Regions from separate parts of the Herbiconiux sp. FW305-C-125 genome, predicted to be linked through region 1. Evidence: predicted binding sites of a transcription regulator. Region 1 holds the regulator's gene; each other region holds the start of a gene.
The links. Region 1 encodes LexA, which represses DNA repair genes until DNA is damaged. Its sites were predicted from a motif close to TCGAACANNTGTTCGA; they were not measured.
Positions count from the first base shown of each region.

Region 2: AC3WLB_RS11485 (HNH endonuclease signature motif containing protein) is a predicted target of LexA. The motif match lies at 1,334-1,349, and genes of this name have one in related genera.
Region 3: imuA' (DnaE2-dependent mutagenesis accessory factor ImuA') is a predicted target of LexA. The motif match lies at 1,772-1,787, and genes of this name have one in related genera.

Region 1 covers NZ_JBYSYO010000003.1:61,056-64,328, reverse strand. Annotated here, with positions in the region: gene metE (5-methyltetrahydropteroyltriglutamate--homocysteine S-methyltransferase) at 1-1,208, shown strand, start outside; gene lexA (transcriptional repressor LexA) at 1,294-1,968, opposite strand; gene AC3WLB_RS10625 (LysM peptidoglycan-binding domain-containing protein) at 2,182-2,535, shown strand; gene AC3WLB_RS10620 (histidinol-phosphate transaminase) at 2,589-3,273, shown strand, end outside.
Region 2 covers NZ_JBYSYO010000003.1:243,942-247,214, reverse strand. Annotated here, with positions in the region: gene AC3WLB_RS11490 (glycosyltransferase family 4 protein) at 1-1,153, opposite strand, end outside; gene AC3WLB_RS11485 (HNH endonuclease signature motif containing protein) at 1,391-2,773, shown strand; gene AC3WLB_RS11480 (glycosyltransferase family 2 protein) at 2,907-3,273, opposite strand, start outside.
Region 3 covers NZ_JBYSYO010000002.1:325,522-328,794, forward strand. Annotated here, with positions in the region: gene AC3WLB_RS08930 (DUF885 domain-containing protein) at 1-1,669, opposite strand, end outside; gene imuA' (DnaE2-dependent mutagenesis accessory factor ImuA') at 1,798-2,538, shown strand; gene AC3WLB_RS08940 (DNA polymerase Y family protein) at 2,535-3,273, shown strand, end outside.

The DNA.
Region 1 (3,273 bases):
TCGCGCACGGCCTGAGCGGCGGCCGCGTCGCGATCGAGGACGAGCTCGCGGCGGCGACCGCGGCGCTCGCCGATCGCCTCGCCGCACCCGGTGTGCGCGACGGAGCGGTGCGTGCCCGGGAGGCGGCTCTGACGGGTGGCGACTTCACCCGCGACAGCTACGCCGACCGCCTCGCGGCTCAGGATGCGGCGCTCGGCCTGCCCCTGCTCCCCACCACCACGATCGGGTCGTTCCCGCAGACCGGCGACATCCGTCGCGCCCGCGCCCGCCTGCTGAAGGGCGAGCTCACGCAGGAGGACTACACGGCACTGATGCGCGACGAGATCCGCCGCGTGGTGCAGCTGCAGGAGGAGATCGGGCTCGACGTGCTGGTGCACGGCGAGCCGGAGCGCAACGACATGGTGCAGTACTTCGCCGAGCACCTCGACGGTTTCGCGGTGACCGAGCACGGTTGGGTGCAGTCCTACGGCAGCCGTTGCACTCGGCCCTCGATCCTCTGGGGTGACGTGTCCCGGCCGGCTCCCATCACGGTCGACTGGTCGGTGTTCACCCAGAGCCTGACCGCCAAGCCGGTGAAGGGGATGCTCACCGGCCCGGTCACCATCCTCGCCTGGTCGTTCGTGCGCGACGACCAGCCGCTCGGCGAGACCGCGCGGCAGGTCGCCTTCGCTCTCCGGGACGAGATCCACGACCTCGAGGAGGCCGGCATCGGCATCGTGCAGGTCGACGAGCCCGCGCTCCGCGAACTGCTGCCGCTCAAGAAGCGCGACCAGCCCGCCTACCTCGACTGGTCGGTCGGGGCGTTCAAGCTGGCGACGTCGGGGGTCGGGGCGGCGACGCAGATCCACACGCACCTCTGTTACTCGGAGTTCGGCGTCGTGATCGACGCGATCCGCAACCTCGACGCCGACGTGACCTCCATCGAGGCGGCCCGCTCGCGCATGGAGGTCGTGCACGACATCGAGTCGAGCGGCTTCGACCACGGCGTCGGCCCCGGGGTCTACGACATCCACTCGCCGCGCGTGCCCTCGGTCGAGGAGGTCACCGAACTCCTGGAGAAGGCGCTCGCCGGAATCCCGGAGCGCCAGGTCTGGGTGAACCCCGACTGCGGGCTCAAGACCCGCGGCTACGACGAGACGGTCGCGTCGCTGCGCAACGTGCTGGCCGCCACCCGCGCCGTGCGCGAGCGCGTCGCCACCTCCGCGTAGTCGCTCGACAACGCAAACGTCGCGCCATCCGGCCGCCCTGGCGGCGCGGATGGCGCGACGTTCGCGTCTCTGAAGGGCCCGCGGCTCAGACGGCGCGGAGCACCGCGACCACTTTGCCGAGCACGGTGGCGTAGTCGCCGAGGATCGGCTCGAAGTTGCTGTTGCGGGGGAGCAGCCAGGTGTGGCCGTCGCGCTGCCGGAACACCTTGACGGTGGCCTCCTCGTCGAGCATGGCGGCCACGATGTCGCCGTTCTCGGCGGTGGCCTGCTGCCGCACCACCACCCAGTCGCCGTCACAGATGGCGGCATCGATCATCGACTCGCCGACCACCTTCAGCATGAACAGGTCGCCGTTGCCCACGAGCTGCCGGGGGAGAGGGAAGACCTCGTCGACCTGCTGCTCTGCGGTGATCGGGATGCCCGCCGCGATGCGGCCGACGAGTGGCACCAGGGTCGCGTCGCCCACGGGCGGTGCGGAGTCGATGTCGGGCCCGGGATTCGCATCCGACCCCGGGATGTCGATCAGCACCTCCATCGCCCGCGGACGGTTCGGGTCGCGCCGGAGGTAGCCGCTGAGCTCGAGCTGGTTCAGCTGGTGCGTCACGCTCGAGAGTGAGGAGAGCCCGACGGCGTCGCCGATCTCGCGCATGCTCGGCGGGTACCCGCGCGCCACGACCGAGCGCTGGATGACGTCGAGGATGGCGAGCTGCTTGTCGCTGAGGCTCTTGCGCCGCCGGGTGCGGCCCGCGTCGTTCGCCACGTCTACCTGCTTTCTGGATGCTCCGGATGTCCCGCCCCGTCTCAATGTCGGTGGCTGGTGATTGAGTTCTCCTGTCGATCGAAACTGTATCCGAGAACTGCTCGGAAACGTACATGAATTCGAGTGTGTCGCGGACGCAGGCCTTGATTTCGACTTGACGAGACCGAAAATCGAATATACATTCGGAACATAACTTCGTACCCGGAGGAAATCATGAGCATTGCAGCACCCCGCCTGGTTACCACTGCTCCGTCCACGCGCCTGCGCATCACGGCGCGCGGCCGCAAGGTGCTCGCCGTGGTCATCACACTGCCCGTCATCGCCGTACTCGGCCTGCTCGCCATGTTCAGCGGCGGCTCCGCCATCGCCACCGGGAGCGCCGGCACCGCCGACTTCGACTACCTCACGGTGCAGGCCGGTCAGAGCCTGTGGGGCATCGCCGAGACCATCGCACCCGAGGCCGACCCGCGCGACGTCATCGCCGAAATCATGAGCCTCAACCAGCTGCACGAGTCGGCGGTTCAGCCCGGCCAGCGCATCGCCATCCCGGCCGACCTCGCCGACTGAGACCGATCGACCGGGCGCGGAGGCGGCGCGCGCGGGCCCGTAGAATATTTCGGGTGACTTCCCTCGACGAGCTGCCCATCCGAGACGACCTGCGCGGTCTCGAGCCCTACGGCGCTCCCCACCTGCACCTTCCGGTCGAGCTCAACGTCAACGAGAACACGCACCCCATTCCCGAAGACGTCGCCCGCGACATCATCGAGGCCATCGCGCGCGAGCTGCTCACGGTCAACCGCTACCCCGACCGCGAGTTCACCGCCCTGCGCGACTCCCTCGCCGTGTACCTCGGCAACGGGCTCATCCGTGAGAACATCTGGGCGGCCAACGGTTCCAACGAGGTGCTGCAGCAGATCCTCATGGCCTTCGGCGGCCCGGGCCGGTCGGTGCTCGGCTTCCCGCCCACCTATTCCATGCACTCCATCATCGCGTCGGCCACCGGCACCCGCTGGATCGCGGGGGAGCGCGACGCCGATTTCGAGATCACGCCCGCCACCGCGGTGGACTGGATCGAGCGCACCAGCCCCGACATCGTCTTCTTCTGCTCGCCGAACAACCCCACCGGCACCGCGCTCGGCCTCGATACGATCGCCGCCGCCTACGACGCGACCGAGGGCATGGTGGTGGTCGACGAGGCCTACGCCGAGTTCACCCCGGCCGACGAGCCCTCCGCGCTCACCCTCCTCGAGGGCCGGCCGCGCCTCATCGTCTCGCGCACCATGAGCAAGGCCTTCGCCTTCGCCG
Region 2 (3,273 bases), 180 kb from region 1:
CCGTCGGCAGCCGGACCCCGGCCTCTGCGTAGGCGAGGAGGTGTTCGCGGGCGCAGGCGGCCCAGGAGAAGCCTGCCGCGCGGTCGAGGGCGGCTGCACCGAGCATCCGCCGGCGTTCGGGGTCGTCGAGCAGGCCGTCGATCGCCGCCGCGAGGGACGCCGGGTCGGGCTCGGCGTAGGCCACCGCGTCGCCGCCGACCTCCGGGATCGACAGGCGCCGGGTGGTGAGCACCGTCGCGCCGCAGGACATGGCTTCGAGCACGGGCAATCCGAAGCCCTCGCCGAGTGAGGGGTAGGCCACGAGCACGGATCCGCCCAAGAACGCGGCGAGTTCGTCGAGCGGGAGGTAGCCGGCTTCGGCGACACCGTCGCTCGCGGCTGCCCGGTCGAGCATCCGTGCCGCCTCGTCGTCCCAGCCGCGTGCCCCCGAGAGCACCAGTGCGGGGGTGTCGAGGCCGCGAGACTCGCGATCCGCCCGCAGCGTCGCATGGGCCCGCAGCAGGGCGGGCACGTTCTTTCGGGGCTCGATGGTGCCGAGGAAGGCGATCCAGCCGGTGGACGCGTCGAGATCGTGCGTGGCGGCGAAGTGATCGACCGACTCCTGGCTGGGGCGGGTGAAGACGGCCGGGTCGACGCCCAGATAGGCCACGGCGATCGGTGGCCGCACGGCAACGGCGCTGCGTACGGCGTCGGCGGTGGCGCGGCTGGGAGTGACGAGCGCGGCGGCGGAGCGGGCGGCACGACGGATCCATGTCGAGAAGAAGGTGCGCTTCAGTCGTGAGTGCACCGCCGGATCGGTGAAGAAGGTGGCGTCGTGGAGGGTCACCACTCGGGCACGTGACGTGGTCAGTGGGAAGGTGTAGTGCGGCGAGTGGATGGCGGTGACGCCGAGGCGGCGGGCCAGGCGCGGAAGACCGGATTGCTCCCAGGCGAAGCGCACGGGGCGCCTTGCGACCGAGGCGGGGGCGGAGTGGTAGCGGTGGCCCGGTGCGGCGCTGCGCAGACGGTCGACGTCTGCGGGCTTCGCGACGACGTGGACGGCCACGCCGAGCTCGTCGAGACCTGTGAGTAGCCCCTCGATGTATCGTGCTACCCCGCCCCAGGACGGCGGCAGTGAAGTCGCGTCGAGGAGGACGGGGATCTGATGGCTCACTGAGTGATCCTTGAGGTCGGGGCGGGGGTGCGTATCGGCTGCGCTGGGGGCGGCGGAAAGGCAGGGTCAAGCATAGCGAGGGTGTCTGTGTGTCTGAGCGTCTGGGTGTCTGGGTTTCTGGACGCGGAGCGGGGGCTGCCGCGCGCTTCGCGCTTGCCCTCGATGGACGTGGCTGGGTGGGTGAATGGATGTTCGATTGTTTGAGCGTTCGTCATTGATTGATGATAGAATATCAGTATGACTTCAGCTGCTCGACTCCGTGAGATCGCGACCGATCTCCGTGATGTCGCGGGCGCGGTCGGGGTAGGGCTGGGTGGGGTCTCTGACGAGGAGCTGCTGGAGCTGATGGCCGCGTTCGAGGCCGTCGGGCGGGTGGTGTCGGGGGCCCAGGTTCGGGTTGCGGGTGAGGTGGCGGTGCGGTCGCGGAGTGAGCTCGGGGATGAGGGGCTCAGCCGGTCGTTGAACTTCACCAGCCCGGTGAAACTCGTCGCGAACGTGACCGGGGCGTCGGCGCGGGAGTGTAAGGCGCGGCTGGAGCTCGGGCAGCGCCTGCGGGGAGTGATGCTCCTCGGCGGCGGGGAAGGCCCCGCACCCTTCCCCACCGTCGGAGCAGCCCTGGATGACGGCACGGTGAGTGTAGAGGCGGCGGCGGTGATCGTGAAGGAGTGCGGTGCGCTGGCCACTCGGGGATGCGCCCCTGACGTTGTGGCCGGCGCTGAGCAGACCCTCGTCGACGAGACGGTCGCGTTACACCTCACCACCGACGAGACCCACAAGCTGGCCATCCACCTCCGCGAGGTGATCGACCCCGACGGCGCCGAACCCCGCGACGAGGTGCTGCAAGCCCAACGGTCCCTCACGATCGCGCAAGCTCCGGATGGGATGATCCGGGGCAAGTTCGCTTTGACCCCGGAACAGGGCGGAATCTGGTTGGCGAGCATCCAGGCGATGCAAAGCCCCCGCGTCACCGGGCCCCGGTTCCTCACCGACGAGGAAGCCATCGCCGACATGATCATGACCGACATGCGGAGTCAGGCGCAGAAGAACGCCGACACCGTCACCGAGTTGATCGCGCGCGCCGCCGGAGCACCGGACATGCCCCGCCTGAACGGCGCCACCACCACCCTGAACGTGCATATCACTCTCGACGACCTCGAAGCCGGCCGGGGTGTGGGGTGGATCGACGGGATCGACGCCCCGATCCCGGCGTCGACGGTCGCGCAGATGCGCTGCTCGTCCCCTACGGCGGTGACGGTGTTCGGTGACCGGGGCGAAGTCCTTCACCAGGGGAAGATGAAAAGGTTCTTCACCCCGGCGCAGAACCGGGCCCTCGCAGCCCGCGACGGCGGCTGCATCGCCCCCACCTGCGACCGGCCACCCTCGTTCTGCGAAACCCACCACGTCGACGCATGGGAGAACGACGATCACCCGCCGGGCCGAACCGACATCGACAACGGCGTCCTGCTGTGTCACTTCCACCACTCCCACCTCCACCGTGCGGCGTGGAAGCTGGTCATGCACAAAGGCGTCCCCCACCTCATACCACCCAGGTGGATCGACATCACCCAAACCCCCATCCCGACCACCCGACGACGCACCATCAACCAGCCAGCCGCCTAATCCAGCGCGCGATCGGTAACGCAACCACGACACATCGAGGGCAAGCGCGAAGCGCGCGGCAGCCAGTCAACAATCGGAACCCCACCCCCCCGCCGGTGCACGTACGGGCTAGGGGGTGATCAGGCGGGCGCGATCAGTCGTCGACGAGCATCGATGCGATCGCATGACGAGAACGACGCGCCGCCCGCTCGATGCGGCGCCGTTCAGCCAGGTTCGCGGGTGCGAGCCGGAGAGCAGCGGCGAAAGAGCCGAGACGCCGCCGGGCCTCCTCGCCCGTTGACGATCCAGGAGAGCGCACCGCGGCCAGCACCGCCCGGGCTGTTCCCGCGGCCGTGCGTACGACGGCCCGCGCTGCCACGTCGGCGGGAGCGTGCCGGAGGGCGACGAGCATCCGATTGCGCTCGTTCATCGAGCGGAAGAGCGCACTGCCCGTGCCCGACGATGCGGCATGCCGATGATGAGCAGTCGCGCTCGGAGCGTAGCGGACGCTGCCACCCGCA
Region 3 (3,273 bases), on a different contig from region 1:
ACTCCTTCGACGAGAAGGCCTCCTTCTCGCGCGCACGCAGCGTGTCACGCAATTCCTCCCAGATGCGCTGGCCGACCTTGTAGGAAGGAGCCTGCCCGGGCCAGCCGAGATAGCGGTTGACCTCGAACCGGATGAACGCGTCATCCATGTTCACGTTCTGCCGCATGAACTCCAGGGCGTACTCCGCATCCCAGGTGCCGGTGCCGTCGAGCCGTGGCTTCTGCAGATGCACACCGATGTCGAGTACGACGCGGGCGGCACGCATGCGCTGCCCGTCGAGCATGCCCAGCCGATCGGCCGGGTCGTCGAGGTAGCCGAGCTCCTCCATCAGGCGCTCGGCATAGAGCGCCCACCCCTCGGCGTGACCGCTCGTGCCGGCGAGCTGACGACGCCAGGTGTTGAGCTTCGCCCGGTTGTAGACGGCCTGGCCGATCTGCAGGTGGTGACCGGGGACGCCCTCGTGATAGACCGTGGTCAGCTCGCGCCAGGTGTCGAACTCGGTGACCCCATCGGGCACCGACCACCACATGCGACCCGGGCGCGAGAAGTCGTCGGTCGGGCCGGTGTAGTAGATGCCGCCCTCGTGGGTCGGCGCGATCATGCACTCCAGGGCGCGGATCTCGGTCGGGATGTCGAAGTGGGTCGTGCCGAGCTCGGCCACCGCACGGTCGCTGGTGGCCTGCATCCAGGCCTGCAACGCATCCGTACCGTGCAATTTACGGCTCGGATCGGCATCGAGGAAGGCGATGGCCTCGGCCACGGATGCGCCCGGCTTGATCTCCTCGGCGATGGCCTCCTGCTCGCGCACCACGCGGCCGAGCTCTTCGATGCCCCACTCGTAGGTCTCGTCGAGGTCGATGGTGGCCCCGAGGAAGCGGCGCGACTGCAGCGCGTAGAGCTCCCGGCCCACCGCGTCGCGCGTGCTCGCGACCGGGGCGAGCTCGTTCTCGAGGAACTGGGCGAGCTTCGAGTACGCCTCGCTCGCGGTCTCCGCCGCGCGTTCGAGATCGGCGTGCAGGGCGGCGGGCAGCTCGCTCGGCGCACCACCCGCTCCGGTCTCCGCCTCGGTCTCGGTCTCGGCGATCACCCGGGCTCCGCCCGCGAACTCGGTGAAGAAGCTCCCGGGGCCGGAGTTCTTACGCACCTGGGCCAGCACCTCGACCACCTGGCGGCGGGCCGGCACGGTGCCGCGACGCATCCCCTCCCGCAAGGTCACGATGTAGCCGTCGACGGCCTCTTCGACCGCGGAGAGGCGCTTCGCGACCACCGACCAGTCGTCAACCGTTGCGGTGGGCATGAGGTCGTAGACCTCGCGGATGTGCTGACTCGGCGAGTCGATGACGTTGAGGTCGCGCAGCTGCAGACCGGCCTCCGAACTCGCCACGGTGAGTTCGAGCTCGTTGCGCAGATCGGTCTTCGTGACCTCGTCGACCTCGTCGACCGGCGTGGCGGCGGCCAGCTCGGCCAGCACCGACTTCACGGCGGCGAGATAGCGCTCGTGACCCTCGGGTGAGAGGTCGCCGTAGCGATCGTTCACCTCGGTGCGCCCGATGTAGGTGCCGAGCACCGGCTCGAGCTCGACCACGGTGTCGACCCAGCGTTCGGCGATGGCATCGATGGCCGTGGGCTGTCGGGTGTCGGAGGGGGTCGGTACTGTCGTGCTGGTCATGGTTTCGACCCTAGGCCACGGCGCCGACACCGGGCGGTGAAGGGCGAAGGTTGTGGAGAGAAATCCGGCTCTCCACAGGCTGACACAACCGGATTGACTTATTCGAACATATATTCGAACATGAGGGCATGACGGATGCCGCACTCACCATCGACTCCCCCGCTCCGGCGGGCGAGGAGATCCGTGCGCTGCAGTCACGCATCCAGCAGATGCAGGCCACGAAGCTCGACACCCGGAGCGTGCGCACGCACCCGGCGTTGACGGCTCTGCTGCCCGGCGGTTCCCTCCGTTCCGGGGCCGCCTATTCGGTCGAGCGCTCCACCGCGCTCGTCATGGCGATGATGGCGGGGCCCTCCTCCGACGGGGTGTGGTGCGGGGTGGTCGGCCTGCCCGATTTCGGGGTGGAAGCGGCGGCGCACTTCGGCATCGATCTGGGGCGACTGGCCCTCGTGCCGCATCCGGGCGAGGAGTGGCTCACTGTCACGGCGGCGATGGCCGACGTGGTGGGTGTGGTGGTGACGCGGCCGCCACGCCGGGTGCCCGACGCCGCGATCGCCCGGCTGCAGGCACGCATCCGTCAGCGCGAAGCGACGCTCATCGTGCTCGGTGACTGGCCGCAGAGTGAGGCGACGTTGCGCATCACCGAGAGTTCCTGGGCGGGCATCGGGCGCGGGCACGGGCACCTCGCGGGGCGTCAGGTAATGGTCTCAGCGACGGCGCGGGTGGGGTCGGGACGACCCCGTCGGGCTCGGCTCTGGCTGCCGGACCGACTCGACACCGTGCGCCCGGTGCTGGAGCAAGCCGGAGGCGCTGACGGGCAGCGCCTCGAGGCGACCGGGCCACGACGACTGCAGGGGGTGGCGGGATGACCGGGCCGGTGCCGGTGCGCACGATGGTGGTGTGGTGCCCCGACTGGCCGGTGGTGGCGAGCGCCGAGGCCGAGGGGGTCTCGCCCGAGCGGAGCATCGCGGTGATCGAGAAGGGCCGGGTGTTCGCCTGTTCGGCCGCAGCGCGTGCTGACGGGGTGCGGCGGGGGTTGCGGCTGCGCGAGGCCCAGGCCAGGAGTCCGCGACTGCTCGACCTGGTCTACGACCCCGTGCGGGTCGACCGCGCCTTCGAACCGCTGATCGGCGCCCTCGAGGAGATGAGCCCGAACGTGCAGGTCGTGCGAGCGGGCAGCTGTGCCTTGGCCGTGCGCGGAGCCGCCCGTTTCTACGGTGGCGAGCACGCTGCGGCGCTGGCCTTCCTCGAGCGCTTCGCGGAGCTGGGAGTGACGGATGCGCGGGTCGGCATCGCCGACGGGATGTTCGCCGCAGATCAGGCAGCCCGACTGCCGGGCGTCGATCTGATCCGCATCGTGCCGAAAGGCGGCTCCCCCGGCTTCCTGCACGGGCTGCCTCTGCAGTTGCTCGGGGAGCCCGAACTGACGACCTTGCTGTGGCGGCTCGGCATCCGTACGCTCGGCGATTTCGCCGAGCTCCCGGCAGCCGATGTGCGTTCCCGGTTCGGCGAGCCCGGCGCCCTGGCCCACGCCCGGGCGGCCGGGCTCGACGGCAGCCGTGTGGTGCCCCGGGTGCCGCCCGAGGTGAGGGAGAGCATCAGCG